Regions from separate parts of the Priestia sp. YIM B13486 genome, predicted to be linked through region 3. Evidence: riboswitches for the same ligand, from Rfam matches in the RefSeq annotation. Region 3 holds a riboswitch; each other region holds the start of a gene.
What was found. A riboswitch is a leader RNA that binds a small molecule or an ion and turns the genes downstream of it on or off. The one in region 3 is predicted to bind cobalamin.
Positions count from the first base shown of each region.

Region 1 (7,905 bases), on a different contig from region 3:
ATGACAAAAATAAAATTAATTTCACATAACGATTTAGACGGGGTAAGTCCAGCACTATTGGGTCGGTTAGCGTTTGGCGATGATAACTTTGATTACAGCACGGTAAGCATTGGCCGCATCAATGACACAGTGACACATTTTATTGAAGAAGAAAACGATGGAGACACAGCTTTATACATAACGGATATTAGCGTAAATGAGGAAGTAGCGGAAAAATTAAATGAGCTGGTAAAAAAAGGCCAGAAAATCACTCTTATTGACCATCATATCTCTGCTCTTCCACTAGCTAAGAAATACGATTGGGTTCATGTTATTGCAGAAGACGAAAACGGTAAAAAGACGGCAGCTACATCTCTTTTCTACGACTACTTAGTGCGCAACAACATGCTCCAAAAAACGGCGTTGCTTGATGAGTACGTAGAACTTGTGCGCTTATTTGATACGTGGGACTGGTTCCATGAAAATAACTTGAAAGCAAAGCGTCTTAATCACCTATATTATCTAATCCCGCATGAAGAATTTAAAGAAACCATTCTAGAAACGCTTCGTGAATCATACCATACTGAAAATCAAGAATTTACGTTTACGGACAAACACGAAATTTTACTAGAAGCAGAAGAAAAAAAGATTGAAAAATACATTTATGATAAACAAAAACAAATCATAAAAGAAAGGGTTGAAATTGATAACACAGCGTACAACGCAGGGATTGTATTCGCAGATACATATCAGTCTGAGCTAGGAAATGCACTGTGTCTAGAAAACGAAGATATCGACTTTTCCGTTATGGTGGACATGGGACGCCAAAAGATTGGGTTCCGTGCAGTAAAAGACGAAATCAACTTAGCAGAAATTGTTGGGCATCTTGGAGGAGGAGGTCACCCAAAAGCTTCTGGATGCAAGTTAACGGCTGAAACGTTTGCTCTTTTCGTCACGGATCACTTGTTTAAAGACGAAGAAAAAAGTGAATAAAGCGTATAAGGAGGAGATGATATGTCGTTTAAAGATTTAGTTGTTGTTGTCACCGGAGCTGCGAACGGAATAGGTAAAGATGTATCCCGCGCATACGCGAAACAAGGAGCAAAAGTGGTATTGGCAGATGTGGACGAAACTGAAGGAGAGCGTCACGCAGAAGCTATTCAAAGACAAGGCGGAGAAGCCATTTTTGTGAAAACAGACGTCCGAAAAGAAGGCGACATTTTAAATCTCGTTGAAAAAACGGTCAGTACGTATGAAACGATACATATTTTGATTAATAATGCAGGCGTTTCCCGCTGGAAATCACCGTATGAGCTAACCATTGATGAATGGGATGACATTATCAGTACGAACCTGCGCAGCGTGTTTCTATGCTCTCGCGAAGCAGCTAAGGTGATGAGAAAAAACGAAAGCGGAGGCTCCATTGTAAACTTAGCTTCTACGAGAGCTACAATGTCTGAACCTCACACAGAAGCCTATGCGGCTACAAAAGGAGGAATCGTTGCTTTAACTCATGCACTTGCCATTTCACTTGGTGATGACAACATCACAGTAAATGCTATTTCTCCAGGATGGATTGAGACATCTGACTACGATGGCCTTCGTGAAATCGATCATACGCAGCATCCGTCTAATCGGGTGGGAACGCCAGCCGATATCTCAAGAGCGTGTATGTATGTAACAAACGTTGAAAATGATTTTGTAACAGGAGCTAACCTCGTAGTAGACGGGGGAATGACGCGAAAGATGATTTATGAACATTAAGCATTAAGCATCTACGAAAAAAGACTGCCGTATTTAGCAGTCTTTTTTCATATAATCATGAAAAGAAAAAGATAATAATTTTTTCTTGACAGAACAAAATAATCATTGTAAAGTAAGTTACATAAAGTAATTAAATTTCAATTAATATTTTTTTAGTTTAATATCTCGAATTAGAGATATAAGAATTCATTATATCTTGTTTATCTCCTTTTGTCAGGGGGAAGGGTATAAACATGCAATTTAAGCTTAAAAAAACAAACAATTAGGAGTGTGGAAAATGGGTTTTTTAGATAAATTATTTGATAAATCAAGTGATCAACAACAGGTTGGAAAAGATTTTTATGAAGCAATTAAAAACCGACGTTCTATTTATGCAATTGATAAAAATGTAAAAATATCAGAAGAAAAAATTGAAGAAATTATCAACTTTGCGGTGAAACATACTCCTTCAGCATTTAATTCCCAAAGCGCACGCGTAGTCGTTTTATTTGGCGAACAGCATGATAAAGTATGGGATATTACGAGAGAAACGCTTCGTAAAATTGTTCCAGCTGAAAATTTTTCAGATACGGATCAAAAAATGAACTTATTCGGAAGCGGCTATGGAACAGTTCTTTTCTTTGAAGATCAAGAAGTAGTGGAAGGGCTCCAAAAGCAGTTCGCATCTTACAGCGAAAATTTCCCGGTTTGGTCTAACCAATCATCAGGCATGCTGCAGCATGTGATTTGGACAGCGCTTGAGCTCGAAGGCCTAGGAGCAACATTACAGCATTACAATCCATTGATTGACGATGAAGTAAAAGCAGCTTGGAATATTCCAAGCTCATGGAAATTAATTGCCCAAATGCCATTTGGTAATCCTGTGTCACCTGCGGGAGAAAAAGAATTTCAACCGCTAACTGAACGTGTAAAAGTATTTAAATAAGCAAAATAAGAGGTACGGACAAAATTATTTTAGTTGAAGCAAAATCCGAACGATGAATCGTTCGGATTTTTTCATTGGTACGGCAAGCGTAGTTGTTGCGTATGTAGCTGCTTCTAGCGGTTGATTTCGTTATGTCTCAGCCTCTTTTTTTTCAACAAATAGTTTGAATATTCTTTTATGTTTAACCTAAGAAAAATGCGGTTAAATAGGAGGAGTAGTCCTCAAATCTTCTGTGGAATTTATGCGCTATACATAAGCAATTCAACGATGTTTTACAAAAAAATAAAGTTTTTAACTTGGTTTTTTAGAGAATATTTGTTAACATATCCACTTGTGAGGTCTTAGTAAGAGGAGGATGATGTAAAGAATCCCATATCGGACGCAAGGGCGTAGATATGTGGAGTGGGAATTTTAAAGGAGGATTTTATGTCTGATCAAGGAAATCAAGGAAAATTTAAAAAATCAATATCGTTACTTGACCTAACGTTAATTGGGATGGGAGCTATTTTTGGTTCCGCCTGGTTATTTGCGGTTAGTAACGTAGCGTCAAAGGCTGGTCCGGCCGGAAGTTTTTCGTGGCTGATTGGCGGAGTCATTATTTTACTTATCGGTTTAGTGTATGCTGAACTTGGAGCAGCGCTGCCGCGTACCGGTGGAATTATCCGTTATCCGGTTTACTCACATGGTCATTTAGTGGGTTACTTAATTTCATTCATTACCATTATTGCTTACACAAGTTTGATTGCCATCGAGGTAACGGCTGTACGTCAGTATGTTGCGTTTTGGCTTCCTGGTCTAACTAAACATGGTTCTGAATCGCCTACTACAATCGGCTGGTTATTTCAGTTCGCGTTATTAACGCTATTTTTTATCATTAACTACGTAAGTGTAAAAGCATTTGCTAAGTCAAATGTCATTATATCTGTGTTCAAATATGCGGTTCCTCTTACAATTATCGTCGTGTTGGCTTATCACTTTAAATCAGCTAACTTTACAACTGGCGATTTTGCTCCGTTTGGTTTTAATGGTATCCAAGCAGCCATTTCAACAGGTGGCGTTATGTTTGCTTACCTAGGACTTCACCCTATTGTTTCTGTAGCCAGTGAAGTTAAAAACCCGCAGCGTAATATTCCAATCGCGCTCATTATCTGTATTGTACTTTCAGCGATTATTTACACAGCACTGCAAGTATTGTTCATTGGTAACATCCCGGCTGATATGCTATCAGGAGGATGGGGAACAATTCAAGAGCAATTCTCTTTACCATTTAAAGATATTGCACTTATTTTAGGCCTTGGCTGGTTAGTAACGCTTGTTATTTTTGATGCTATTTTATCACCAGGCGGTAACGGGAACATCTTCATGAATACAACTTCTCGTTTAGTTTATGCGTGGTCTCGTAATGGAACATTATTTAAACGTTTCTCAAAAGTAGATAAGAAAACAGGAATTCCACGTGCGTCACTATGGCTATCATTTGGAATGTCCGTATTCTGGACACTGCCATTTCCTTCTTGGGAAGCGCTAGTAAACGTATGTTCAGTGGCACTTATTCTGTCTTATGCGATTGCGCCAATTTCAGCTGCTGCATTCAGAGTAAATGCAAAAGACCTTAAAAAACCTTTTAAATTAAAAGGCATGAGCGTTATTGCTCCTGTTTCATTTATTTTCTGTTCATACATCGTATATTGGTCAGGGTGGACGACAATTTCTTGGCTGCTAGGATCACAGCTTCTAATGGTTGTTATCTACGTAGCGTTTAAGAAATACGTACCAACTGACGTTGTAAAATTTGCACAGCAGCTTAAATCTGCTTGGTGGCTAGTTGCTTATTATATTATTATGCTTGTTATCTCTTATCTAGGTTCATTTGGTGGAGGACAAGGTGTGCTAAGCAACCCGCTTGACTTAATTTTAATTGCCCTTGTTTCACTTGGTATTTTCTACTGGGCGAAATACACAGGTTTACCAAAAGCAGTTATCGATACAGATGATTAATAAAAAACACGGCATGAATTCATGCCGTGTTTTTTATTTGTAGAGCTACTTACTCTATTTATTTATTTATCAAACAGCCATGTTTTTAAAATAGCAGCATACTCACGAAAGTAGGCTTGAAGTTTAATTGAATTTGGTGTTTTTGCACCTAAAGGATAAACGTCAAAGCCTTGACGTTTGGCAATAATAGAGGCGCGAAATAAATGAAAATCACTGCTAACAAGCACGACTTTTTTGTGTTGAATATCAACTTTCTGTTTAGTAAAAGTAAAATTCTCAAAAGTAGAAGTTGACTGATTTTCTTTTATAATTCGATTCTTCTTAATTCCTTCTTTCCGCAGAAAACGATAGGCTGCCTCTGCTTCAGAAATTTCTTCATCGGATCCTTTTCCACCCGTTACGATAACTTTTGTTTGTTGATTGGCTTGTAAATAAGATAAGGCCGTCTTTACTCGTTCTTTTAAACTAGGAGACATTTGGTCACCATCTACTTTAGAACCTAAAACGAGCACATAATCTGCGTTTTGTGGAACAGGCTTGTGAGCAGTTTGATACATACAAAAAGATATGATTGCTATATAAAGAACAAACACGCTGATAAAGACATAAATGATTTTTTTCTTCAACTGTGAGCACCTTCCTAGCTATTCCATAAGATGTTTGGAAAATAATTGTTATTATAGCATACGAGACCCAAATAAGTATAAACACAGTAATATATAATAATAGAAGAAAATCGTTATTGTGAATGGGTATAAAATTCGTTACAATAAAGAATAAATGATTTTAAAAGTGCCTCTAAGGAGGATAATAGGGAAATCGGTGTAAATCCGGTGCAGCCCCCGCTACTGTAAATGTGGATGAACCTGCAAAGACCCACTAGTCAAGCTAGGAAGGGTGCAGAAGTAAAATGAAGCATAAGCCAGGAGACCTGCTTTTAAAAACCCCTTATTTTTCGGTGGGAGAAATAAGTCAAGACAATGTGTTAATGAGCGCATGACCAAACCTTGACTTCTACAGTTAAGGTTTTTTTATGTGGTAGGGAGTGGAAAAAGTGAAAAAAGGAAAACCGCTTATGATTCAAGGAACGCACTCAGACGCTGGAAAAAGCATGATTGCTACAGCATTTTGCCGTATTTTTAAAGAAGACGGCTATCAAACTGCACCGTTTAAATCGCAAAATATGGCGCTTAATTCATACATTACAATGGATGGAAAAGAAATTGGCAGAGCGCAAGGAATTCAAGCAGAAGCGGCTGGAGTAGAAGCAACAACCAATATGAACCCTATTTTAATTAAACCTACTCGTGATCATGAATCTCAAATAGTTGTTCACGGAAAACCGCTACGTAATATGTTTGCTTTTCAGTATCGGCAAGAATTTTTTAATGAAGGTTTGAACGTTATCACGGAAGCTTATAAAGAGCTTGCCAATCATTATGATCGAATTGTGATTGAAGGCGCTGGAAGTCCTGCCGAAGTCAATTTGAACGATCGGGAACTCGTAAATATGCGCGTTGCAAAAATAGCAGAAGCGCCTGTTGTGTTAGTAGGAGATATTGATAAAGGTGGCGTTTTCGCGAGCCTAGTGGGTACTCTTCAATTGCTTCCAGATGAACACAAGTCTAGAGTTATCGGAGTGTTAATTAATAAATTCCGAGGAGATTTAGAACTTTTAAAACCAGGGTTGAAGTGGTTTGAAGAATACACGGGTGTTCCGGTTCTAGGAGTTATTCCTTATATGAACAACGTGGAAATTGATGCGGAAGATTCGTTATCACTTAGAAATTACTCAACGCTTGTGAATCCCTTAAAAGAAATTGATATTGCGGTCATCTCGTACCCGCGCATCTCAAATTTTACAGACATCGATCCTTTAAGCTTAGAAGAAGACTGTCACGTGAGGCTTGTAACCAAGCCGTCGCAATTAGGTACGCCTGATTTAATTGTTTTGCCAGGAAGCAAAAATACGATTGAAGATGCTCAGTTTTTACAAGAAAGCGGCCTGGATCTAGCCATTAATCAAGTCTTGAACACAACGAACGTTCACGTCATTGGCATCTGCGGAGGATATCAAATGCTAGGGGAGACAATTACAGACCCTGATGCAGTAGAATCTCGGATTGAATCCATTAAAGGGCTTGGCTTGCTTCCGGTGGAAACCGTTATGACAACCAGCAAAAAAACAGAAAGAGTTTCTGGGTATGTCCAGTTAGAAAATGAAAGAGTTTCGATTGAAGGCTACGAAATTCATATGGGAAAGACGGTTTCTAAGAGCACCACGAAAGCTTTTGCAGTGGTAGAGCATGAAAAAGAAGGAACGGTTAAAGACAACGTTATTGGCACGTATGTTCATGATGTGTTTCATAACGATTCTTTGCGCAGAGCTTTGCTTAATCAAATTCGTAAACATAAAAAATTGCCGCCTATTACGGACACATTCAACAGTCGCCTGCAAAAAGAGGAGTCTTTTTCAAAAGCAGCAGCATATGTGAGAGAAGCCGTAGATATGGAAAAGCTGTATCAGTTAATAGACAACTATAAAAGTCCGGAGCAAACACAAAAAGTATAGCTTGTAGAGGCTTTCGCTTGTTTTTTTACCGAGAACTTTAGTACGCTATTCTACGTTGCCCAGTTCAACAGTCTAGCACTCGTAACAAATAAAAGATGATTGTTTCCAACTTAATGCATGGTGGAAGCATGGTTTATGGACAGGAAAATGAATGGTTAATGTAATATAAAACATCACGCCTCGTTTCCTAGAGGAGCTGAACGTATTGATTTTTAAACGTATTTTTTTAAACAAAGCATCTATTTTATACATAGTCAGTTTATTTATTGTATGTACTTCGATAATTATGGGCGTATTTATTGGTACAGTTTCGTTAACCGTAGGAGATACAATCAAAATTATTATTGGCCACCTTACCGGGCTATCCTTATATCACGGTCCGGAAAACATGGATTTAATCATTTGGCAAATTCGTTTTCCAAGAGTACTGGTGGCATTTTTAGTAGGAGCTTCACTTTCAATAGCAGGGGCTGCCTTTCAAGGGCTATTAAGAAACTCGCTTGCCGATCCTTATACGATTGGGGTTTCCTCAGGTGCAACCCTTGGCTCTGTCATGGCAATTTATTTTCATTGGAGTATTTTTGGTTTGTCTATCTTCACGCTGCCTGTAGTCGGCATTGTATCTGGTTTTATTACTCTTCTTTTAGTTTTTGGTATTACGAAACTC
Region 1 covers NZ_JBHZOZ010000003.1:522,170-530,074, forward strand. The annotation lists gene ACFX4G_RS11090 (DHH family phosphoesterase) at 1-972, shown strand; gene ACFX4G_RS11095 (SDR family oxidoreductase) at 994-1,743, shown strand; gene ACFX4G_RS11100 (nitroreductase family protein) at 2,021-2,668, shown strand; gene ACFX4G_RS11105 (APC family permease) at 3,095-4,666, shown strand; gene ACFX4G_RS11110 (YdcF family protein) at 4,729-5,292, opposite strand; cobalamin riboswitch at 5,440-5,619, shown strand; gene ACFX4G_RS11115 (cobyric acid synthase) at 5,712-7,238, shown strand; gene ACFX4G_RS11120 (FecCD family ABC transporter permease) at 7,444-7,905, shown strand, end outside.
Region 1: it holds a riboswitch for cobalamin, as region 3 does, so the genes downstream of both, ACFX4G_RS11115 (cobyric acid synthase) here and ACFX4G_RS05240 (ABC transporter substrate-binding protein) in region 3, are expected to answer to the same signal.

Region 2 (7,905 bases), on a different contig from region 3:
ACATACAAAGGAGGGTTAACGTTGGAACAAAACATTCTTTGTGAAGTAAATAACTGTCACTTTTGGAAAAATGGAAATCACTGCAGCGCAGAAGAAATTTACGTGGTAAGTCATAGCGGAAAACATGCAGCAAGCAGTTATGAAACAGACTGTAAAACGTTCAAGCCAACTGAAGCGTAACCCGCAAAAGGACAGCCTCTGGGTTGTCTTTTTTCTCTCTTCAAGAGCATAAAAAAGGAGACCACTATGAAAACTGAACAACTGATTCATTTTTTTAAAGAAGAAGCAATAAAAGCAAATGAACAAACCTTTCCAATCTATGTACAATCGTTTACTCATTTATGGACATATAAATGGGGAACACTTGAAAACATTCCAGAAGAAATTGATGACTTAATTACCACACGTGCGCTAGAACTTGGACTTATTCACTTAAAAAAAGCTGACTAATCAATAAGGAAATTAGTCAGCTTTTGTATTTATAGATCATCAAATCCATTCGCATCTGATGCTTTTGTATATTGTCTTGATTTCTGTTCAAAGAAATCCGTTTTCCCTAAATCTACCTCTTGATAAGCAATAATCCAACGAAGAGGATTTTCAATCGGTGCTTCTGGGAAAGCAGCTCGGCCGAAGCCTAATTGATTACAGCGTTTATTAGCCATGTATTCAATATACTGCTGCAGTTCTTTCATCGTGATGCCGTCGAATTTTTCTCCGATAACAGATTCCGCCCATTCAATTTCAAGACGAGCTGCCTCTTGGAACGTTTCAACTACAAACGTTTCTAGCTCCTCCGTACGATAAGCTGGATTTTCATTTAGTACTTCCTTGAAAATCTTTTCAAATAACCCAACGTGAAGCTGTTCATCACGATTGATATAGTTAATCATCGTAGATGTCGCCACCATCTTTTGATTTCTCGCAAGATTATAGAAGAAAGCAAATCCGCTATAGAAGAAAAGGCCTTCTAAAATAACATCATATACCATAGACTTCAAAAAGTTTTCAACCGTTGCTTCTTCGCTAAATGCTTTATATCCGTTTGTAATAAAGTCATTTCGAGCGCGAAGCTTTTCGTCTGTGCGCCAGTATTCAAATACTTCATCTTGTTTTCCTTTTGGTACAAGACTTGATAAAACATATGAATACGAATGATTATGAACCACTTCTTGCTGCGCTAAAATAATCATTAGAGCATTAATCGAAGAATCGGTTACATAGTCAGCTACTTTGCTAGCATAATCTGATTGAATACTGTCCAGTAGCGCCAGCAAGCCAATAATTTTCAAAAAGCTCTCTTGTTCGTCAGCCGTTAACTGAGGGAACTGCTTAATATCTTGACCCATATTAATTTCAAACGGCGTCCAGAAGTTAGCTAGCATACGTTTGTATTTAGGGAACGCCCATGAAAATCGGACGTCATCCCAGTTTAGAATATTTGAGCTCTTGCCGTTAATGATTCCTGTCGAACGGTTCGGAGCTGTTTCGTTCATTAATTCTCGTTTTAACATGCTTGTCATCAATTATTCACTCCTTTTAACTATGACAGCTTTCACATTCTTCAATGACTTCACTTGATGTTGAACGTACGTAGTAGGTCGTTTTTAACTTTTCTTTCCATGCCGTCATATGAAGATCCAGTAGCTCTTTTGCTCGGATATCATTTTGCACATATAAGTTGAATGAAATGGATTGATCAATATGGCGCTGGCGCTTGGCGTTTTGCTTAATGCTCCAGTGCTGATCAATTAAATAAACGGACTTATAATACCAGTTTGTTGCTGGTGATAAATCTGGTGCCGTCACCGGGATTTTATAGTTTTTCTTTTCCTCTGAATAAAACTTACGGAAAATCGGATCAATACTTGCAGTAGAACCCGCGATAATAGATGTTGATGAATTAGGTGCTACAGCCATTAAGTAGCCATTTCTTATCCCATTGCTTTGAACTTCATTACGCAGTTCACTCCACGCTTCGCTTGTGTATTTACGTGTTTCAAAATAAGCGCCTGACTCAAAATCTGAGCCTTTAAATAATGGATATGCACCTTTTTCTTTAGCTAAGTTCATGCTTGCCTGTACGGTTAAGTAAGCAATTTGCTCGTACAATTCATCGCAATATGCTACCGCTTCATCTGTTTCCCATGCTATTTTCTTTAAGGCAAGCAGATGGTTCCAACCAAATGTGCCAAGTCCTACTGCGCGGTACTTTTGATTTGTTAGTTTTGCTTGAAGTACTGGCAAATCATTTAACTCAATAACGTTATCAAGCATGCGTACTTGAATTGGAATTAAACGTTCAAGCACATCTTCAGTTACGGCTCTCGCTAAGTTGATAGAAGAAAGATTACATACAACAAAATCGCCCGGATTCTTTGTAATAATAATTTTTCCGTCTTCCGTAATTTCCTCTGTTACGACCGTTGTGCTTTGGTTTTGCGTAATTTCTGTACATAAGTTGCTGCAGTAGATCATGCCCTCGTGGCGGTTTTGATTAGCTCGGTTAACCGTATCACGATAAAACATATAAGGCGTTCCGGTTTCAAGCTGGGAAAGCATAATGCGCTTGAAGATTTCAATAGCAGGTACTGTTTCTCTTGAAAGCTGTTCATTATTTGCACACTCAGCGTAACGAGTGCGGAACGAACCGCTGCCTTCTTCTTCATCATAAAAATCTTCTAACGAGTAGCCCATCAGCGTACGAACTTCGTGAGGATCGAATAAGTGCCAGTCTTCACGTGCCTCTACTTTTTCCATAAACAAATCTGGCAAACATACGCCAGTGAATAAATCATGCGTGCGCTGACGTTCGTCACCATTGTTCAAACGCGCGTCTAAGAATGAAAAGATGTCTTTGTGCCATACGTCTAAATATACGGCAATAGCTCCTTGTCGTTGACCTAGCTGATCGACACTTACAGCCGTATTATTTAGCTGTTTCATCCATGGAATTGTTCCTGATGATACGCCTTTAAAACCTTTTATATCACTTCCTCGGCTTCTAATATGACCGAGGTAGACACCAATTCCGCCTCCATTTTTACTAAGCGTGGCCAAATCTGTATTGCTATCATAAATACCGCGTAAGCTGTCATCAATCGTATCAATAAAGCAGCTAGATAGCTGTCCGTAGCTCTTTCCTGCGTTTGAAAGTGTTGGTGTGGCAACCGTCATATATAGACTAGACAGCGCCCAGTACGCTTCTTTTACTAATGCTGTTCGATTTTCTTTCTTTTCTTGAGACATCAGCGTCATAGCAATGATAAGAAAACGTTCTTGCGGTAATTCGTATACGCGCTTATCATGTGATGTCGCTAAATAGCGATCTGCTAATGTCAACAATCCAATGTATGTAAATAAACGATCGCGTTCAGGAATAATGACTGAAGCAATTTCATTAATTTCTTCTTCTGTATATGTTTTTAATAGCTGCTTATTATAAATGCCGATTTTTGTTAGTTCTTGAATAAGCTGATAAAACGACCCGTATTTCTCTTTTTTATCGTAACCTCGGTTGTCCGCAGCTTTTCGATATAGTTCGTTTAAGTAGACGTCTGCCGCTACGTACGTCCAATCGGGTTCTTCCATTGAAATACGCTCTAAGGCTGCCAAAATTAGGACGTTTGCAACCTTTTCGTCCGTCATATTTTCCTTTACTGTAACAGTTTGAATAACCTTTTCCTCATAAAAAGAAAAATCAAGCTGCGTAAATTCTTTTTTTAAACGTTCAATATATGCAGTTAATTCATGTAGAATTGTAGGCTTTAATGTATTCACCATAAATATGGCTCCTCTCTTCACTTCAAAATAAAAAATCGCTCACCGTACCTCGGTGAGCGAATAGAACGAAGATAGAAGAAGACACTAAGTCTTTTCTCAATCCTCGCTCTACCCTCTCACCTCCCGAAGAAGATAAAACGACATAAAAAAGGCAGGTCTCCTGACTTATGCTTCTTTTTACTTTAAGGCCTTCCCATGATGTTTACTCACAGTGGATTTCCTTATTTCATCAGCATTCACAGTTGCGGGGACAGCTTTGGATTTTCACCAAATTCCCTTTTAAGTCTTTTTATCAGACACCTTTTTCACTGGAAAACACAAAATATAGTATTTTATTATGGATTTCAAAACAACATATTGTGTTATGTTATAAACACATTATATAGGACAACTTAGAAAACTATCAACCTATTTTCAAAAATAATTTTGTTTTTTACGATAAAACTCTTCGACTTTTTTCATCAAACTATTCCATCATAACATGTTTTGACACGCTTGATGGAACAATGTGCTCTTTTTAAAAAATTTGTCCTATTTTTCTACTAAACATTGACAACCTCAATAAAAAAAACCGTTTTTCATCAAAAAACGGTTGTTAATTATTTGTATTCTTTTTCAAATGCTGTGATTGTTTTGATAAACTTTTTATCAATATCGTATCCTATCCCCGGTTTTCCCTTCACCTTTATTACTCCGGCTTCTACCTCTACTTCGGGCTTAATAATATCTTTTTCCCAATAGCGAGACGACGCAGAAATATCACCTGGTATCGTGAAAGAAGGCAGTGTGGCAAGGGCAAGGTTATGAGCTCGTGAAATCCCTGCTTCTAACATTCCTCCAACCCAAAGTTTTACACCATGCTGGGCGCATAAATTATGAATTTGCTTTGCTACGGACATTCCGCCAACTCGCCCGATTTTCACATTGATAATCTTACAGCTTTCTTGTTCGATTGCATGACGTGCATCTTCATAGCTCACAATACTTTCATCTAAGCAAATTGGCGTCTTTATTTGCTTTTGTAACAATCGATGATCAAGGATATCATCAGAACTTAACGGCTGTTCGATCATCATTAAATTCAATTCATCTAGTTTCTTCAATGAATCACTATCGCTTAACGTATAGGCCGAATTGGCATCAGCCATAAGAGGAATGCTTGGAAATTCATCTCGAATTTGTTTCAGTAGCTCATAGTCAGCACCCGGCTTAATTTTCACTTTAAAGCGCTTATAGCCATCTTTCATGTAAGTCTTTATTTGTTCTTTCATTACAGAAATGTCATTTAAGCCAACTACCACTCCAGCTTCTACAGCAGGCCTTACTCCGCCAATTACTTCAGATAACGGCTTATTTTGCCGCTTTGCATACAAATCCCATACAGCACAGTCCAAAGCTGCTTTAGCCATGTTATTTCGCTTTAGAGGTTTGAATAGCTTTTGAACATCCTCTGGTTTTTGAAGCTGCTGATGAAGAAGCGAGGGAATTAAAAAATCGTCTAACATATGAAAACACGTCTGAATCGTTTCTTCCGTATACCAAGGAGATGAAAAAGCAACGACTTCTCCCCACCCCGTAAATCCTTTTTCATCTTCTACTTCAAGCAAAATAAATTCTCGATCCTGCACTGTACCATAGCTTGTTGAAAAAGGAGAAAGAAGCTTCATGTCAATTTTATAAAGATGTACTTTTTTTATAATCATCAATTAGCTCCCTTTCTGTATGAAAGATGATAGCTTCCGGCGTATGATTTTATTAGAAGCCGTTCGCGGCAACTCCTCTACTCGAACGAAATACTTTGGAAGTTTGTACTTTGCTAAAAATTGTTGAATGTGTAAAGATAATTCTTCATCTGAAACGTCTTCGTTTACAACAACACATGCAGCTGGCACTTGTCCCCATTTTTCATCAGCTACTCCCGTTACACCGGCCTCTTTAACAGCGGGATGCTTCAACAAAACATTTTCAATTTCAGCTGGATATACATTTTCTCCACCTGAAATAATAAGGTCTGAACGTCTGTCTAACACATATAGAAAGCCTTCTTCATCCACTTTCCCGATATCTCCTGTATAGAACCAGCCTTGTTGAATTGCTTTTTCAGTAGCTTCTGGTTTATTTAAATATCCTTTTGTAACATTTGGACCTTTAACAATGATTTCTCCTGCTTCGCTGGTCTCATTTCCTTTTTCATCTACAATTTTCATTGCACATGGAAATAATGGTTTACCTGCTGATCCCAGTTTTCGCAAACTATCTTCAGGTGAAAGCGTAACGAACTGTGAAGATGTTTCTGTCATTCCATACGTTTGATAAACAGGAATTTCTTTATTCACACAAGCCTCTAAAATAGTAAGCGGTGCAGGTCCTCCTCCTAAAAGCATGCATCGAAACGTATGCGGATATTTCCGTTCCCCTAACTCATCGAGCATGTTGGACAGCATGGACGTGACAACCGAAATAATCGTTACCTCTTTGTTTTCAATCGCTTCATTTACTGCTCTTGCTTCAAACCGTTCTTCTAAAATGATTTTCATTCCGTAAAAGACGCTCCGCATTAAAATAGATAAGCCGCTAATATGAAACAAAGGAACCGCTATAAGCCAGCAGTCTTTTTCATTTAATCCTAAATTAAGCGCTGAGCCAACGGAACTCCACCAGTGATTTCCATATGTCTGCAGCACTCCTTTTGGATGACCTGTTGTTCCAGACGTATACATAATGGTGAATGTGTCCTCGAGATTCCACGTTTTTTGAAAACCCGTTTCTGCTTCTGGAGAACTTTTTAAAGCAGGTAAAGTAAGCTGAGTAATGGAACTTTGGAATTCTCTCATTAAAAATGTTTCATCCGCAATAAGCAACGATACGTTTGCATCTGTTAGCTGATAATTAATTTCTTCGTTTGTCAAACGCGTGTTGACGAGCAGCAACCGGGCGCCAATATAAGAAACCGCATGTAAAATCTCAATAAACTCCACTCTATTTTTCATGTATAAAGCAATGGTATCGCCTTGCTTTACACCGTTAAACGAAAGCTGCTGTGCTACTTTTTGAACACGTTTATGAAGCTCTTGAAACGTAAGAGACGTTTGCGGTGTTTCTACCGCCACTCGATTTGGCGTCAAATATGCTCTTTGCATAAGCCCATTAGGAATCGTTTGGCTACTCATGAATTTCTCTCCTTTTTATACTTATTAACTAAATTAAATTGAAAAAACAGCCTGATGATAATCACCAAGCTGTTTCAGCTGTTTAAGGGAAACGTGGGAACTGTTGGAAGTCTGGATTGCGTTTTTCCTTAAATGCATCGCGACCTTCTTTTGCCTCATCGGTTGTGTAATAAAGAAGCGTTGCGTCACCCGCAAATTGCTGGATACCAGCTAAGCCATCCGTATCAGCATTAAATGCTGCTTTTAAGAAACGAAGAGCGGTTGGACTTTTTTCTAACATCTCTTCACACCATTGAATTGTTTCAGCTTCAAGCTGTTCTAATGGAACGACCGTGTTTACTAATCCCATGTCTAGTGCTTCTTGAGCGTTGTACTGACGGCATAAGAACCAGATCTCACGCGCTTTCTTATGACCTACGATGCGAGCTAAGTAACCAGAGCCATATCCTGCATCGAAGCTTCCCACTTTAGGACCTGTTTGTCCAAAGACTGCGTTATCCGCTGCAATTGTTAAGTCACATACAACATGAAGAACGTGGCCTCCGCCAATTGCATAGCCTGATACCATCGCAACAACCGGCTTTGGAATTACGCGAATTAAACGCTGTAAATCCAGAACGTTTAGACGTGGAATTTCATCTTCTCCTACATAGCCGCCGTGGCCGCGAACTTTTTGGTCTCCGCCTGAGCAAAATGCTTTATCTCCAGCACCTGCTAATACAATTACTCCAATACTTGCATCGTCACGAGCATAAGCAAATGCATCGATCAATTCCATTACAGTTTTTGGACGGAATGCATTGTGCACTTCCGGACGGTTAATCGTAATTTTAGCGATTCCGTTATATGTTTCGTATAAAATGTCTTCATACTGACGTGCTGATGTCCATTCAACTCTCATCTTTATTTCCTCCTAATTATGTAGTAGCTAAGAACTCACTTACTATTCTAC
Region 2 covers NZ_JBHZOZ010000001.1:813,355-821,259, forward strand. The annotation lists gene ACFX4G_RS04130 (DUF1540 domain-containing protein) at 22-180, shown strand; gene ACFX4G_RS04135 (hypothetical protein) at 247-450, shown strand; gene ACFX4G_RS04140 (ribonucleotide-diphosphate reductase subunit beta) at 480-1,523, opposite strand; gene ACFX4G_RS04145 (ribonucleoside-diphosphate reductase subunit alpha) at 1,540-3,783, opposite strand; cobalamin riboswitch at 3,917-4,102, opposite strand; gene menC (o-succinylbenzoate synthase) at 4,383-5,486, opposite strand; gene ACFX4G_RS04155 (o-succinylbenzoate--CoA ligase) at 5,490-6,953, opposite strand; gene menB (1,4-dihydroxy-2-naphthoyl-CoA synthase) at 7,036-7,854, opposite strand; gene menH (2-succinyl-6-hydroxy-2,4-cyclohexadiene-1-carboxylate synthase) at 7,871-7,905, opposite strand, start outside.
Region 2: it holds a riboswitch for cobalamin, as region 3 does, so the genes downstream of both, ACFX4G_RS04145 (ribonucleoside-diphosphate reductase subunit alpha) here and ACFX4G_RS05240 (ABC transporter substrate-binding protein) in region 3, are expected to answer to the same signal.

Region 3 (7,905 bases):
TTTTTTCTGTTGAAAAAAGCTCATTGGCAAGCCAGTTCGTGACACAATCCAAAAGTATAGCATCATCACTTTGAAGATTTGGCAGAATTTGTTGTAAATCTACAGACTGCTCGATCGTTACCCAAGGCGTGTTCGCTGCTTGGCGTTCTTTTTGATGAAGCTGGATGCGTTTTTGCATTTCCTTATCTGTTTGCCTGCTTGTGGCAATATAAACAGCGCGCTTTGTACAAAAAGTTTGAACCATGTTCTCCGCTGCACTTGATTTTCCGCTTCGAACGCCTCCGCTAATAAAGATGATCATATTTCATCAAGTCCTTGTTTGATTACGTTAAGTAAATAGTCATTTTCTTCTTTCGTTTTCACAGCCAAACGGATATAGCGTCCATTTAAAAATGGAAAGTTTTCAGTATGACGAGCTACCACGCCATGGCTTGCTAAATAGACAAGCCATTCGCGCGTTTTAATAGAAGACGGAACGCTGCAAAGATAATAGTTTGTTTGAGAAGGAGAAACCAAAAGCCCCCATTCCTTTAGTTGACTCAAGATTCGTTCCCGTTCTTGTTTAATATAATGGACGGTTTCTTTTACAAAATCTTTTTCATCCACACATATCATGCCTATTTGCTGCGACAAGCCATTTACACTCCAAGGAGGCTGCTTTTTAGCCATCTTGCTAATGATTTTTTCATTTGCCAAAATATAGCCAAGACGAAGCCCGGCAATATTAAACATCTTTGTCATGGAACGCACAACAATGATATGCTCATAATCCAGAATAAGAGAATCAAATGAAGGCTGATGTTCGACAAAATCAATAAATGCCTCATCAATCATTAAGTATGTACCATGATGAGCAGCAGCTTTTACTACTTTCATCCATTCCTCATGACTATACATAACGCCCGTTGGATTATTTGGATGACAAATCCACAGTACTTTTATGTCCGGAAGAATGCTCATAATCAACTCTATATCCCAGCTCCAGCCATTTTCTTCAGATAAAGGAACGTATGTCACTTCACATCCATAAGCTTTACTTGCCTGTTCATATTCAACGAAAGTCGGCTGTACAATCCCTGCTTTCTCTCCTGAAAATAACGAAGCAATAAGGAAAAACGCTTCAGCGGCGCCATTTGTAGGCAGCACTTGAGCACCTGAAACATGATGATGAGCTGCAAGTTTATTTTTCAGCTCCGTTACTTGAGGGTCAGGATAACTAAACGCTGCACCCTTGAATTCGTTCCACTTTTCGTGAAGCACAAGGGGAGCCCCTAAAGGATTTGTATTCACGCTAAAGTCTTTTATATGCGACAAATTCTCGGCCCCTATTGCTTTTAAAAAGACATTAGGATTAGCTCCATGTGTAGGTAATAGCACTAATAACTCCTCCTAACAAAAGATATAATAACCACGTAGCATAGACCGTCCTTTTCATAATGAAAACAGCTTGTTCAATATGACCGGCTTGCAGAGGAATGAGTGGTTCACCCATTTTTGCACGATTAGATTCTATGCCTTTATATGTATTAAGCCCGCCGAGTTGAATACCTAACAGAGCAGCCACTGCGCTTTCCCCGTATCCGCTATTTGGGCTGGGATGCTTCTTAGCATCACGCTTAATCAAACTCGTTACATGCCCAAGAGAATACTGGCTTTTTGCTACATTAACAGCCGTCATCACCACTGCAGTTAACCGACTTGGAATATAGTTTAATACGTCATCGGTTTTTGCACTAAAGTAGCCGAACAGAAAGTAGCGGTCATTTTTGTACCCAACCATCGAATCACATGTGTTAATAGCTCGGTAAAAAAAGGCTAGGGCTCCTCCTCCTATAAATGCATAAAAAAGCGGAGCTGTAATACCATCACTTGTATTTTCAGCCACGGTCTCTACCGTCGCTCTGGCAATTTCTCCTTCTGACAAACGATCTGTATCTCGTCCCACAATCATACTTACTTCATATCTAGCTTTCTCCATATCTCCTAGCTGAAGAGGCTTTTGTACCTTATAAGCAGCTTCGCTTAAAGAACGAGTGGATATAGTAGTCGCAATCATTACGCTCTCTACTAAAACACCTGCTATAAAATGAACTCCGTACAAAGCATGGAGGAACAAAAAGGGAACAACTCCTGCGAGCACAGCCATACTTATCACAAGAAGCAATCCTTTGAATCGTTTTCCTGCACCTTTATTTAATCTAGAATCTATCCAATAAATCCATTTACCAAACCAGCGAACGGGATGCGGCCAATTTTCGGGATCGCCTATAATTCGGTCAATTAGTAAAGCAATCGTCATGGCCGTCATGTGTGCAATTATCGCTTGTGTAATACTCATTTCTTCACCTCTTTCCCTTAAGTCCCTGCTCTAAGCTTATTTTCACCAGCTTAGCTACCGCTTGCCCTAAAGCGGTCATAGAGCCTGCATATTCATATAATGGTCCTTGCTGAGACGCTGCAACTGAGATGCTGTCCGTAGATGTTCCCGTAGCAATCGTCTTTGTAGCCGGATCTATGACGCCCAGCTGTGACAGCGTTTTTGTTTTAGCTTCTGTGGCCGCAATAAAAAGCTGTAAAAACGCTGCATCCGTAAGCGTACCTTCCACGAAAAAAAACATATTAATTGTACCAGGAGAGGAATAAAATGGGACAGCTTCGTCAGCTGTAATATCTACTGCGTTTCCTACTCCAGCCGTTATCACGGAAGCTACTCTTACTCCGTAGCCTTCATAACAGTAAACCGCTCTTTCTTTTAACCAAACGGCTGTCATCAACCCTACGATTTGCTCATGGCGCACATTTTCTTTCATCAAATATTGCTCATACTCCAAAGAAGGAGTATCTGAATAATAGTCTTTGTGAACAAATCGATTGTAAAAGGTGTCCGTTTCCGTAATGCCTGTTCCTAAAACCCCTGAGCTGTATGTTTTATAAGAAGTCTCGGTTTTCATGATTAAAAGCTCAGGCCTTTCTTCAATTTTAAGATGTGAAAAGGGACCAATCCCCTTTTCAATTCGAACTGGAATATGGTCCCTCTTCTTATTTATTGTACACCTCAGGGTATACTGCTTTTGCTAAGTCCTCTAAGCCATCTACAATACGAGGTCCTAAGCGATTGATTTTGTTTTGATCAACCTTCTCGATGTTACCCTCTTTTACAGCAGTCATGCTGCTCCAAGCGGGACGCTTCATAATCTCATTTTTGTCTGCATCATACGTTGCGATAATAACGTCAGGGTTTAACTTAACAACTTGCTCTTCAGAAAACTTAACCCAACCTTTTTCACTAGCTGCTACGTTATCAGCACCGATCATAGTAAGCATTTCGTTCATGAACGTACCTTTTCCTGTTGTATAAATCTCAGGAGCTCCTGATACCTCTATCCATACTTTTTTACGATCTTCTTTTGAAATCGTTTTTGCTTTTTTCTCAATTGAAGCTACTTTTTCTTTCATGTCTTTAATTGTTTGATTAGCTTCTTTTGTTTTACCTGTTAATTTACCGATTTGCGTAATAGAATCATAAACCGTATCAAACGTTGTTGAATCTTTTACAACAAATACCGGAATACCCGCACTTTCAATTTGTTTAAATACTTCATCCGAAACGCCCATACTTGAAGCGTGTGCCAGCACTAAATCAGGATTTAAAGCAATAACTTTTTCCGCATTAACGTTCATATCTCCTACCTGCGCTTTTTTCTTTACGCTTTTAGGATAATCATCGTTGCTTGTAACACCGACTAATTCTTTTTCAAGGCCAAGGGCATATACAATCTCCGTATTACTTGGCATTAAGGAAACAATTTTCTTAGGCTGTTTTTTCAACGTAATTTCTTTATCACGCGCGTCTTTTACCTTCACTGGAAATGCAGCTTGTGACGTTTGTGCCGTATCTTGCTTCGTTTTTTTATCACTGTTACTTTGGCTGCCTGCACCGCATGCAGCAAGTACGATGACTAACAGTGCAATAATGGAATACGAAAGCCATTTTTTCATCTAAATACTCCCCCTATATATTGTTCATTGTGAATACGAAACCTCCACGTTAAAGAAAAAGCAAATGATCATGCAAAAAGCAGCGCTATCCCGTTTTTCCGCTTTGACTATGTATACTGCTCGCCGGCAGCTTCAAAATAAAAAAGCTTTACTTTCAATTGAAAGCAAAGCAGGTAACGTCAAGATAAGCAGGAAAAGAATCCGTTCACTATACTTGATATGTATGTTCATTACCCTGCTTCACCCTTCCTCGAAGGTTTCACAGCTAACAATAAGGCAGGTCTCCTGACTTACGCACAAAGCGCTTACAGTGGCGGGACCGCGCTGGTTTTTCACCAGACTTCCCTTTTCACTCAATCTTTAAATTGAGACCTTATTGCTTTACGATTATTCACTTGTCCTAGTATACCCCACTCATGGAAAAATGGAAATAGCCATTCTCACAAAAAAAGCTGCGAGAATGCTCTCGCAGCTTAAGGGATTAAAGAGTTGCTAAAAATTCACGGACCGCTTCAGGCGTTTTAGCATTTGCACTGTGCAAGTGTGCAATTTTTTCACCGTTTTTATATACAAGAAGAGAAGGAATACCCATTACATTGTTTTCAGCAGAAAGTTCTTCAAACTCATCCTTGTCAATTTTAAACCATGCTTTATCTGTATTTTCATCAACGATTTCATCAATGAACATATCCAAACGTTTGCAATCAGGACACCACGTTGTCGTAAAAATCCCAACGCTTAGTGTTTCGTTCTTAATTTGTTCGCGAAATTGTTTTTCTTCCGTAAATTGTTTCATTGTGTTACCTCCAGCATCTATTCGTTCCTTCTCACTATTCTATGGTAAGAAGTCTGACTTCATTATAAACGATTTTTTTATCGTTGTGCTAATGTTTCAGCTTATTTAGACCCTAACGGTTTTAGACGTAAAAAAATGCTAGCTTAAAAAAGCTAACATTTCGAAATCGCAGAATGTTGTGTCTATTATCAGCTAAACCATTTAGGCGGCATGTTTCGGTTCCAATAAATTTTCCCTAAATCATAATGCTTCTGAAAATTATCTGCAGCCGCATGATAGTGAAAATTAAACCAGTATCCATCTTTTGGAGGATTTTCACGCCGTACATGAAATCGTATTAAGTCCTGACCGGTTTCCCGGTCATATACATGGAAAATCTTTTCACCGTAGCCAGCAGCAGGATGCTCGCTTATCTCGAGATTCTGAATTGACTGTTCACGTTCAGTGCCAATGTCGGTCAGCACTTCTTCAATTTTAGGTAACACTGCTTGACGAAATTCATCTTCAATGACAGGTCCAATTTTTGTTCCGAATTTTTCCACTGACTGTTTTTCAGCTGATTCCATTGCATACGTAACAAATGATGAAACGTCTTCATATTTTGGTTCTTCATATGGCAAATGAATATCTTCTATAACAGCTGTGACAGGAGTTGTTTCTCTTACATACCCTGCTTTATGTTGCTTGTCCGCTTTTGCATCATCAACGTATAAATATTCTGGTGGAGTGACAAGCCCAAATGTAAATACTGTAATAAATACAACTAGCATTCTTTTTATCCATCTAGGCATTCGTATCTTTCCTTTCTCATCTTTTCCCATATGGTCTTTTCATATCGTAAAATTCATTGTTATAACTCACTAGGTATTGTAACATACTTATTAATTTTTTACCTATATTTGCTTATTCATTTATGCTGCCTACGGGCATTCGAAGACTTTTTAGTTAGCACCTTCCTTCTTCTGTTTGAGGTTGTCACACCGAGCGGAAACCTATACAAGATATTCCTTTTTTGCTGGATGCTTAAACACAAAAGTATTTTTATGTTCAAAAATATATCATACTTTTATGAACTTTAGATGAAATTCATAAAAAAAACTTCCAAAACTTTTTAATTCCTAAAAGGTTTTGGAAGTCTTTTCAATGATCAGGATTCGTTTTACTTTTTTGTTTATTATTGTATATCAATTGTCCCGTAATGAAATTTTGATGTTTTTCGTTTTTGTACGATAAATCCATGTTCTTCAAAACGACTGCTTTTCCAATGATCTTTTAGCACGATCTTTTGTTTGGCTACTCTTTTTGCTTCTTGTATAGCCATTGGCGTTAGCGTAGTATACAGTGCTATTGCTTTAATACCGTTAATTCCATTCGATTCATCAATTTGCTCTTGAAACATAGGATCAAAGTAGACAACATCAAAAGAATTATCTTCACAACACGCCAAAAACGATTCGAAATTTTGATGAACCACGTTTATACGCTTCATTGCATCGTTCAACTCTTGTACGTCACTTTCCCAATTTAAAAGTCCTTGTTTGACTAAATAAGCTACATAGCGGTTGCCTTCTAGTCCGACAACTTTCCCGCTTTTCCCTACCGCTGCGCTCGCCATCATACTATCCGATGCAAGACCAAGTGTACAGTCAAGCACGCTCATTCCTTTTTCCAAACTAGCAGCTTCAATAAACGGATCAGGTTCTCCTCGCAGCCATCTCTTCACTCTAAACATAGCGGAATTTGGATGAAAAAAAATAGGTTCCTCTTCATTTTGGACATGCAATTCTACTCTATTCTTACCGACAATCAGCACGTCTGCAGCTTGAAGATTCTGAAGATCTGCAACGGATTTCTTCTCTCTTACTACAAAAGGTATACTTAAATCAGCGGCTACTTGTTTGGCTTTTACAATCATCTGTTCATTTGTTCGACCAGCAGTCGTAACAATCACTTTCATAACTCCCCCTACACTGTTTGGCTATTTACATAAAGAAAAAGGATGCCGATAGACATCCTTTTTCTTATAAAGTATATGCGATTTTTCTCTAAAAATCTATATACTAGATGTGACAAAAGCAGGACATTTTATGAACAGTGCTGCTTAAAGCCATTTAAAATGTTTTCAAAAATAACTTCTAAAGGCTGACCTTCAATTTCATGTCGAGGAATAAAATGAACGACTTCTTTTCCTTTTAAAAGCGCCATAGACGGTGATGAAGGCTCAATGTCACCAAAATATTCACGCATTTTAGCTGTTGCTTCCTTATCTTGGCCGGCAAAAACAGTTACCACTTGATCTGGTTTTTGCTCAGACTGTAAGTACGCTTGCGTTGCTGCAGGACGTGCTAAACCGGCAGCGCATCCACAAACTGAATTAACGACAACAAAAGTTGTTCCTTCTACGTTTTCCATAAAATCAACTACGGCTTCCTCTGTTGTTAATTCTTCATAACCAGCTTGAGTTAATTCTTGACGCATTGGTTTAACTAACTGACGCATATATTCTTCATATGCCATTGACATATTAACATTCCTCCTAACAATCATTCACGCTAAAAGCATACTATAAAAACCAGGAAAAATCTAGCTACTCACTCTTCAAATCCTTATCGTTGTCCCATTCTTCTTCTCCATTTGACAAAAAAAGATTAAAACCGGGTCATATCATCTAATTTTTTCCTATAAAAATGTCGATTTTTACTATTAATATTCCATTTTTTGTACTATAGTAGTAAATAGTAATTTAGTAGAAAGGATTTTCAAATTGAACCAGCGATTTAAACCGAACAAACGATTTAAGCCAAACAAACGATTTTATGCATTTTTGTCTTTAGTGTTAGTGATCGTCGCTTCTTTGTTTTTTATTACAGAAGTCAAAGGAAGTAAATCCGCTGCATCTCAGCAAGTATTAGCATCTACTGCGTTGCCGCTGAAAGAAACTGCATCTTCAGCACAGCCTGAGAAGCTGCTTAATACACTTCATCATAATATGTATGTAGTAAATACGGTGAACGATCAAAATCAAGCTCTTACACAGCCTGTTTACCTTACGTTTGACGATGGCCCAACACCTGATACTCTTCATATTTTAGATGCTTTGCGTCAATATA
Region 3 covers NZ_JBHZOZ010000002.1:203,132-211,036, reverse strand. The annotation lists gene ACFX4G_RS05260 (bifunctional adenosylcobinamide kinase/adenosylcobinamide-phosphate guanylyltransferase) at 1-301, opposite strand, end outside; gene cobD (threonine-phosphate decarboxylase CobD) at 298-1,377, opposite strand; gene cbiB (adenosylcobinamide-phosphate synthase CbiB) at 1,352-2,338, opposite strand; gene ACFX4G_RS05245 (adenosylcobinamide amidohydrolase) at 2,343-2,951, opposite strand; gene ACFX4G_RS05240 (ABC transporter substrate-binding protein) at 3,040-3,999, opposite strand; cobalamin riboswitch at 4,258-4,390, opposite strand; gene ACFX4G_RS05235 (thioredoxin family protein) at 4,481-4,795, opposite strand; gene ACFX4G_RS05230 (YpjP family protein) at 4,984-5,586, opposite strand; gene ACFX4G_RS05225 (class I SAM-dependent methyltransferase) at 5,970-6,746, opposite strand; gene ACFX4G_RS05220 (BrxA/BrxB family bacilliredoxin) at 6,881-7,318, opposite strand; gene ACFX4G_RS05215 (polysaccharide deacetylase family protein) at 7,560-7,905, shown strand, end outside.

Region 4 (7,905 bases), on a different contig from region 3:
GATAGGTTAGCTTATCATAGTGTGGACTTTAATAGATATTCATAACTAGCAATTTCTAAAACGAAAGCTAAATGTGCGTTCTGCTTGCAAGAAGGTAGTGACCACCATCAACAAATTCTCATATAAATAAGTAAGCTTGTTTACTTTTAACTAAATTTATTTATTAATAGGGGGATTAACTAGTTGATAAATTTGACGCTTCATGAACGTTCTGAAAAGTTATTAAAGCAAAGAATTAAACAATTAAATCCGAGAGATCCATTTAACTTTGTTTTTATGGGAGACAGCAGAGGTGACGGACCAAACGATAATTGTTTCACGATGAGCGGTGAATTTGAGCTTGTGTTAAAAAAGGCGGTGGAATTGAACCCGCTGTTTATTATTCATGGGGGAGACACCGTCTATACAGGGAAAAAAGAGTATTTGGAGCACTTTGTTAAGGTTGTTGAAAAAATCGCCCCAAACATTCCTATGTTTGTATGCGTAGGGAATCATGATGAACTGTACCTTGATGAAAGCAATCTCGAAAACTTCAGAGCCACTATCGGAAAAGTACACTGGGTTATTGATATTCCTGTCTTTAACTTCCGGTGCATCGCATTAAATAATGTCATCAGTCCCAAAAATAAAATATATGGATTTACAGATAGAGAGCTTAATTATTTAGAGCAGCAGCTAGAGGATGCTCCTCGTAATACCGTTATAGCCATGCATGCGCAGCCAAATATCGGTCGGTGGACAAACCTTGAAGGGTTTCCTGTAACGACTCCTCAAAGTCAAGAGTTTTTTGATTTAATTCAAGAACACCGCGTGAAAAAAGTGTTAGTCAGCCACGTGCATGCGTATGACGAGCAGTTTATTAGAAAAAACAGAAACGGGTCGTTTACGCTTGGAAGAGGCACTGATTTTGTATTGTCAGGAGGCGCCGGCGCTCCCCTTGATTTTGAGCCGCCTTTAATTTTAAATAATTATAATTTTACGGAATTTTTTGTAAGCAGGTACAACATTTTAGGTCCTCTTCTTTGGAAGGATTTTGGACGACCTCGAAGAAATTGTTTGTAAAAACAAGAAAGTAGAAAGCTAGGTTCAAAAAAAGAGGCTGGGACAAAAGGATTTTAGACGAAGTGAAAAACGAACCATTGATCAAGATGTGTGATTAGTGGTTCGTTTTTTTGTGAGGGTAAACGTAGATTTCATGTGTATAGGTCTTTCTAGCAGGTGATTGGAGGACAAGACGAAGACTCCTGCGGGAAAAGCGGAACAGGTGAGACCCCACAGGAACGTATGTGACGAGGAGGCTCAGCGACCGCCCGCGGAAAGCGAAGTCTTGTACGGAAATCAACTGCGGTGTCACAAGCGATTCAGCTCATGTATTCCATTTGTCTTTAGAGTGGATTCATTTGGTTATGTCTCAACCTCTTTTGGAAAAATGTGCATAACTCTTAACGAAACCTTGTAGCAGAAGGCTCAGTCAAACGTTATAATAGATAATGAATGATGATATATTCTCTATATTTGTCATATATTTGTATTACATATGTAATTAAAGAAAAACATTCACTTGATATACTGTTTAATGACTTAACTTTATCTTAAAATTTACAGTGAACTGCCTGTTTATAGAGGCTTAGAACATACACAGCAAATGGAGGAGCAATCATGGCAAACGAAAAGATGCAAGAAGGACTTGATCGTTTTATCAAGGAAGATTTAAATGACCTTTTAGGTAGACTGTTCCCCTTAATGGACCGGGAGTGTGCCGAAGAAAAAAGAATGCTTATCGAAACCGCGGTAGAGTACATCTATTCTTCAGGGTATCATCAAGGAGCAAAAGACTTGATCGAAACACATCGAAAAGATGATTACAAATTGTTAAGGCAAAAATTAGCGTCAGCACCTCCTGAAAACTGATTTTTTAAAATTTTTTTTGACAACGTAAATGTAAGGTGTTAAGATAACTCTAAATTCAAAACATTATAAACAATTAAAACTCTTATTGAGAGAGGCGGAGGGACTGGCCCTGTGAAGCCCGGCAACCATTTAACAATTTTGTTAAAAAGGTGCTACATCCTGCAAAGCGTACAGCTTTGAAAAATAAGAGAGGATTTCATAGATACTATGCCTCTCTATTCATGATAGAGAGGCTTTTTATTTTATGTGAAGGTGTTTTGAATAAACAATTTCATAGAAATGCATCAGGTGCTGTGTAACGAATGTACGCAGCTTAAAAGGGAAGACCGGTGAAAAGCCGGCGCGGTCCCGCCACTGTAATGGGGAGCAACTTATTAACCACTGTTTCATGTTGAAATGGGAAGGGATAGGAAGCGATGAACCTAAGTCAGGAGACCTGCCTGTTGTATGCACTTAAGCTCTACGGGATATAGAGAGGAGTGAGGAATACGTGTTGAGAAAAACAGGCTATCTCAACTTTAGTTAAGTATGCGTATCATCTCTCTTTTTATTTCGAAAAGAGAGATTTTTTAGTTTACCGATAAAAAAATATACAGGGAGTGGAAAAAATGAGCAGTGTAAAAAGTTCGAACTTAGGTTATCCAAGAATTGGTGAAAAACGAGAATGGAAAAAAGCGCTTGAGCAGTTTTGGGCAGGAAAACTAGAGAAAGATATCTTTCTTCAAGAAATTGAAGCTCTTCGTCTAGCGCATCTAAAAAAACAGCGTGACGCAGGAATTGAATTGATTCCAGTCGGCGATTTTAGCTTATACGATCATGTGTTAGATACAGCTGTTATGTTTGGTTTGGTGCCAAAGCGCTTTGATTATGACGGGGGATCGGTATCGCTTGAAACGTATTTTGAGATTGCGCGAGGAACAAAAGGTGCGGTAGCCTCTACGATGACAAAATGGTTTAACACAAATTATCACTATATTGTACCAGAGCTTGAGGAATGTACGCCGGCACTTGTAGAAAATCGCCCGCTTCAATTTTACAAAGAAGCAAAACAGAAGCTGAATATTGAAGGTAAGCCCGTGATTTTAGGTCCAGTAACATTTGTGAAGCTGTCAAAAGGATATAAAAAAAGTGAGTTTAAAGAAGTAGTTGAACAATTTGTTCCGCTTTATGCAACTATCTTAGCGGAGCTGCAAGCAGAAGGAGTAGAGTGGGTACAAATAGATGAGCCGGTTTTAGCTACAACGCTATCAAAAGAAGACCTGGCGCTTTACACAGAAGTCTATCAAACTTTGAAGGAAGCGGCACCGAATGTAAAAGTCATTTTGCAAACGTATTTTGACAGCGTTGATCACTACAAAGAAGTTGTGTCTCTTCCTGTTGAAGGAATCGGTTTAGACTTTGTGCATGACCGAGGCGAAAATCTCACTGCGCTTAATAAATATGGTTTTCCGACTGATAAAGTGCTGGCAGCAGGAGTGATTGACGGACGAAACATTTGGCGTGAAAATTTGGACGAACAGCTTTTAACAATCAGTGAAATTGAAGAAGCTGTATCAAAAGATCGTCTAATCCTGCAGCCTTCATCAAGTCTGCTACATGTTCCTGTCACGGTGAAAAATGAAGAGACGATTGATCCAGTATTGAAAAATGCGCTCTCTTTTGCAGATGAAAAGCTAAAGGAAATTACGCTGTTAACAAAAGCGGTGCAGCAAGGAAAAGAAGCAATAGAAGAAGAAATAAGCGTAAGCAAACAGGCAATTCAAGCATTAAATGGTTCATCTTTTCGAAATCATCAAGACGTGCAAAAAGAGCTGAAGCAGCTGCACAGCTATAAAGCAGAGCGACAAGCGCCGTTTGACGTACGTCAGCGCGTTCAGCAAGAAGCTTTTCAACTGCCGCTTCTTCCAACGACAACGATTGGAAGCTTTCCGCAAACAAAAGAAGTGCGAAAAGAGCGTCTAAAATGGCGTAAAGGCGAGTTAAGCGATGAAGCATATGAAGCGTACATTAACGAGGAAATAAAAAAATGGATTGAAATTCAAGAAAACATCGGCTTAGATGTCCTTGTGCACGGAGAGTTTGAGCGTACGGATATGGTCGAATACTTCGGTGAGAAATTAGGAGGCTTTCAGTTTACGAAGTTTGGCTGGGTGCAATCTTACGGTTCTCGCTGCGTGAAGCCGCCGCTTATTTACGGAGATGTATCGTATGAGCAGGCGATGACGATCAAAGAAACGGTCTACGCACAGTCTCTAACCAATAAGCCGGTTAAAGGAATGCTGACGGGTCCGATTACGATTTTAAACTGGTCGTTTGTGCGTGATGATATCCCGCGCTACGACGTCGCAAATCAAATTGCGCTTGCTCTTAGAAAAGAAGTAGAAGCACTTGAAAGTCAGGGCATTTCAATGATTCAAGTAGATGAACCGGCGCTGCGTGAAGGACTGCCGTTAAAACGAGAAAACTGGGACAGCTACTTAAATGCTGCGGTGTATGCATTTAAACTAGCGACGGTATCGGTGCAAAACGAGACGCAAATTCACACGCATATGTGCTATTCGGAATTCGAAGAAATTATTGATGCGATTAAAGCGCTTGATGCCGACGTGATTTCCATTGAAACATCTAAAAGCCACGGCGAATTAATTTATGCGTTTGAAAAACATACGTACAATCAAGGAATTGGACTTGGCGTATATGATATCCACAGCCCGCGCGTACCGAAGCTTGAAGAGCTTCAGCGAAACATTGACCGCGCTCTAAAGGTGCTTGATCCTGCATTATTTTGGATTAATCCCGACTGCGGCCTTAAAACAAGAGGAATCAGCGAGACGGTTGAAGCTTTAAAAGTGATGGTTACTTCAGCAAAACAAACAAGACAAAATTTATTACAAAATATTTAATAACAAGAAAGTAAAGACCAAGCAGTGTAAACGCTACACTGCTTGGTCTTATGGGATTTTAAAAGGCCAAAAATATCCATTGACACTTCCCGTACATTTTTGTATCTTTTTAAAGGTGTTTTTAAAATCAGGGAGGTACAACATGAGTAACAACAGCACGCAGCACGTTAAAATTGTAACAGCGGATCCATCAGCGCTAGGTCTATTCGGACTTGCCATGGTGACACTTGTTGCATCGTTTCAAAAGCTTGGGGTAACCGATGGTGTTTCATTGGTATTGCCATGGGCGGTTTTTTTAGGCGGAATAGGACAGTTAATCGCATCTATGCAAGATTTCAAACATAATAATACCTTCGGCGCAACTGCTTTTGGTGCCTTCGGATTATTTTGGCTAGGTGTAGCTATGACATGGCTTATTCAGCTTGGAGCATTTGGAGAAGCGCTCGCAAAAGAAGCGGATCCAAAGCAGCTCGCATTTGCTTTTGTCGGCTACTTGATTTTCAGCGTTTTTATGACAGTTGGAGCAATGGGCACTCATAAAGTATTATTTATTATTTTTGTGTTAATTGATTTCTTATTCATTGGATTATCGCTAAGTACATTCGGTGTGGCGTATGAGTACACGCACTTACTAGCAGCAGTGTCAGAGCTATTGATTGCTCTGTTTTCATTCTATGGATCTGCAGCGGCTGTATTAAATACTCACTATGGTCGAATTGTGCTTCCGGTGGGCAAGCCGTTTGGAGCATTTATCAAATAATCAAGATGTTAATTAAAAAGCGAAGTAGGGTTGAATTCTGTATGATGCAGAGGTCAATCCTTTTTTGTTTGGGCATTTTTATATATAGTAGAAAGAGATAGTTATATGTAATAGAAGCTTTTAGAGAAAAAAGAAAGTACATAATGAAAGGAAACGTTCCAATGATTATAAGACAAGTGGAGGAAAAAGATTTAAACCAATTAATTACGTTAGAAAACAAAGGCTTTACACCTGAAGAAGCTGCCTCAAAAGATGCATTTATCACGCGGATTAACACTATTCCTGATACGTTTATCATCGCTCAAGAAAATGAAGAAATAATCGGATATGTGAACGGTCCCGTCATTTCAGCTCCGTTTATTACGGATGATTTGTTTGAAAAAACGATTTCGAACCCTGAGGCAGGCGGTCATCAAAGCATTTTAGGTATCGTTGTAAATCCAGAGCATCATCATAAAGGAATTGCGAGTATGCTGCTAAGAGAGTTTGAAAAGCAAGCGCAGGACAAACAGCGCTTAACGGTTACATTAACATGTAAAGAGAAATTGATTCCGTTTTACGAAAAAAACGGATATGTGAATCAAGGCGTTGCCGAGTCTCAGCATGCAGGCGTGCAGTGGTTTAATATGAGTAAGGAGCTTTAATGTTAACAAGGAAATAATGAAATAGAAAAGCACCAGCTTCCTTTAAGGAGTTTGTGCTTTTTTCATTGTGATGGTGAACATGTGTTTAATCTATTTCGTTGCTTCTAGCGGTTGATTGGAGGGCGAGGCGAAGACTCCTGCGGGAAAAGCGGTACAGGTGAGACCCCGCAGGAGCGAAAGCGACGAGGAGGCTCAGCGCCCGCCCGCGGAAAGCGAGACCTTGCACGGAAATCAACAGCGGTGTAACAAGCGATTTATACTCAATCATTTCTCTCATTTTTTCGTCTTTAGATTGGATCAATCTCGTTATGTTTCAATCTCTTTTTTAGGTAGGTAAGAGACATTGATTTGTCAAACATATTTGACAGTAACAAGAAAAATAATATAAGATATGGATGTAAAAAGTTTTTTACATTTTAGAGATGAGTGATGAATGGTGGAAAATCGAATTAAAGAACTGCGTAAAAGCAAGCGAATGTCTCAGGATGAACTGGCAAAAGTATGCGGCGTATCGAGACAAACAATTAATGCAATTGAAAACAATAAGTATGATCCAAGCTTAACGCTAGCTTTTCAGCTGGCTGAGGAGCTGGGAGCAACAGTAGATGAGCTGTTTTTATTTCATAAATCAGGATGAGTTAGTTAAAAAGAGAAGGTAATGTGAAGTAGTGATCTTACTAGTAGAAGTTTTGACATTTCTGTACTATAAGCTAAAATCACATATGTAAACAGTAGATCAATATTACTTCTATCACTTTATAAAAAAGAGATTTACAGAGCAACGGTGGTGAAAGGAATGAAAAATCGAGCTGCCGGAGTAGCTCTTACAAGTACGGGCATGTTACTGTTGATGGTAACGTTAGTACTTCCTGTTCCGGGAGTAACGTATAGTTTACTTGTAGGAAGCAGCATTGTACTAAAGGGCTGCGGAACAGGAGGAATAAAAAGGTGTATCACGTGAATGCAGCGCGATGTAGAAAAGGAGGTTCCTTTTGAAAAAAAGAACAATTATTATAGCTGCACTTTTATTTATCGTCGTATTTTATTTTACATATACCGGGAAAGCCTATCAGTTAAAAGACGTCATAAAAGTAGATGAAGCAAACGTTACGCGTATTGAAATAGATACGGACGAAGGAAAACGTGTAGTAGATGATAAAAAAGAGATAAAGCAAATCGTACATTCTTTGGCAAAAATAGAAGTAAAAAAAAGCAAGGAGCTCGACCCAAAGTTTGATCAGTCTTACTGGGTAAAAATCGTCGAAAACGGAAAAGATGCGTACGGTTTAACGATTTATGATGATGACTACATAAAAGCGTTTAGCTTTGAAGATAAAAAACAGGCGACATATACGATTGTTAAAGACCAAAAAGTAGATGTTAAAAAGCTGTTTTCAACTAAATAAACGTGTAAACCTACTAAAAAAGACAGCCTGCGCTGTCTTTTTTTATAAAAATAATAGATTGAAAATTTAGATTATTTTAAGCGGAATTAATCCTTGCCTATATAATTAATAAATGATTGAATTAGGTCAATATCCGGGTTAACTAATAGTGCTGGAAGAAGGCCAAATGTTAATAATACAAGAACGTTTGATCCAATAAAGATGCGAAGTGCTTTTTTGATTTTCATGATATTTCCTCCCTTTTTTATATTTTCGTATAAAAAGAGAAAAAAATCAATAGA
Region 4 covers NZ_JBHZOZ010000003.1:50,710-58,614, forward strand. The annotation lists gene ACFX4G_RS08275 (metallophosphoesterase family protein) at 184-1,062, shown strand; gene ACFX4G_RS08280 (hypothetical protein) at 1,660-1,911, shown strand; SAM riboswitch class I at 1,991-2,101, shown strand; cobalamin riboswitch at 2,181-2,369, shown strand; gene metE (5-methyltetrahydropteroyltriglutamate--homocysteine S-methyltransferase) at 2,520-4,814, shown strand; gene ACFX4G_RS08290 (acetate uptake transporter) at 4,957-5,574, shown strand; gene ACFX4G_RS08295 (GNAT family N-acetyltransferase) at 5,718-6,218, shown strand; gene ACFX4G_RS08300 (hypothetical protein) at 6,330-6,464, shown strand; gene ACFX4G_RS08305 (helix-turn-helix transcriptional regulator) at 6,652-6,855, shown strand; gene ACFX4G_RS08310 (hypothetical protein) at 7,015-7,179, shown strand; gene ACFX4G_RS08315 (DUF5301 domain-containing protein) at 7,211-7,624, shown strand; gene ACFX4G_RS08320 (hypothetical protein) at 7,711-7,851, opposite strand.
Region 4: it holds a riboswitch for cobalamin, as region 3 does, so the genes downstream of both, metE (5-methyltetrahydropteroyltriglutamate--homocysteine S-methyltransferase) here and ACFX4G_RS05240 (ABC transporter substrate-binding protein) in region 3, are expected to answer to the same signal.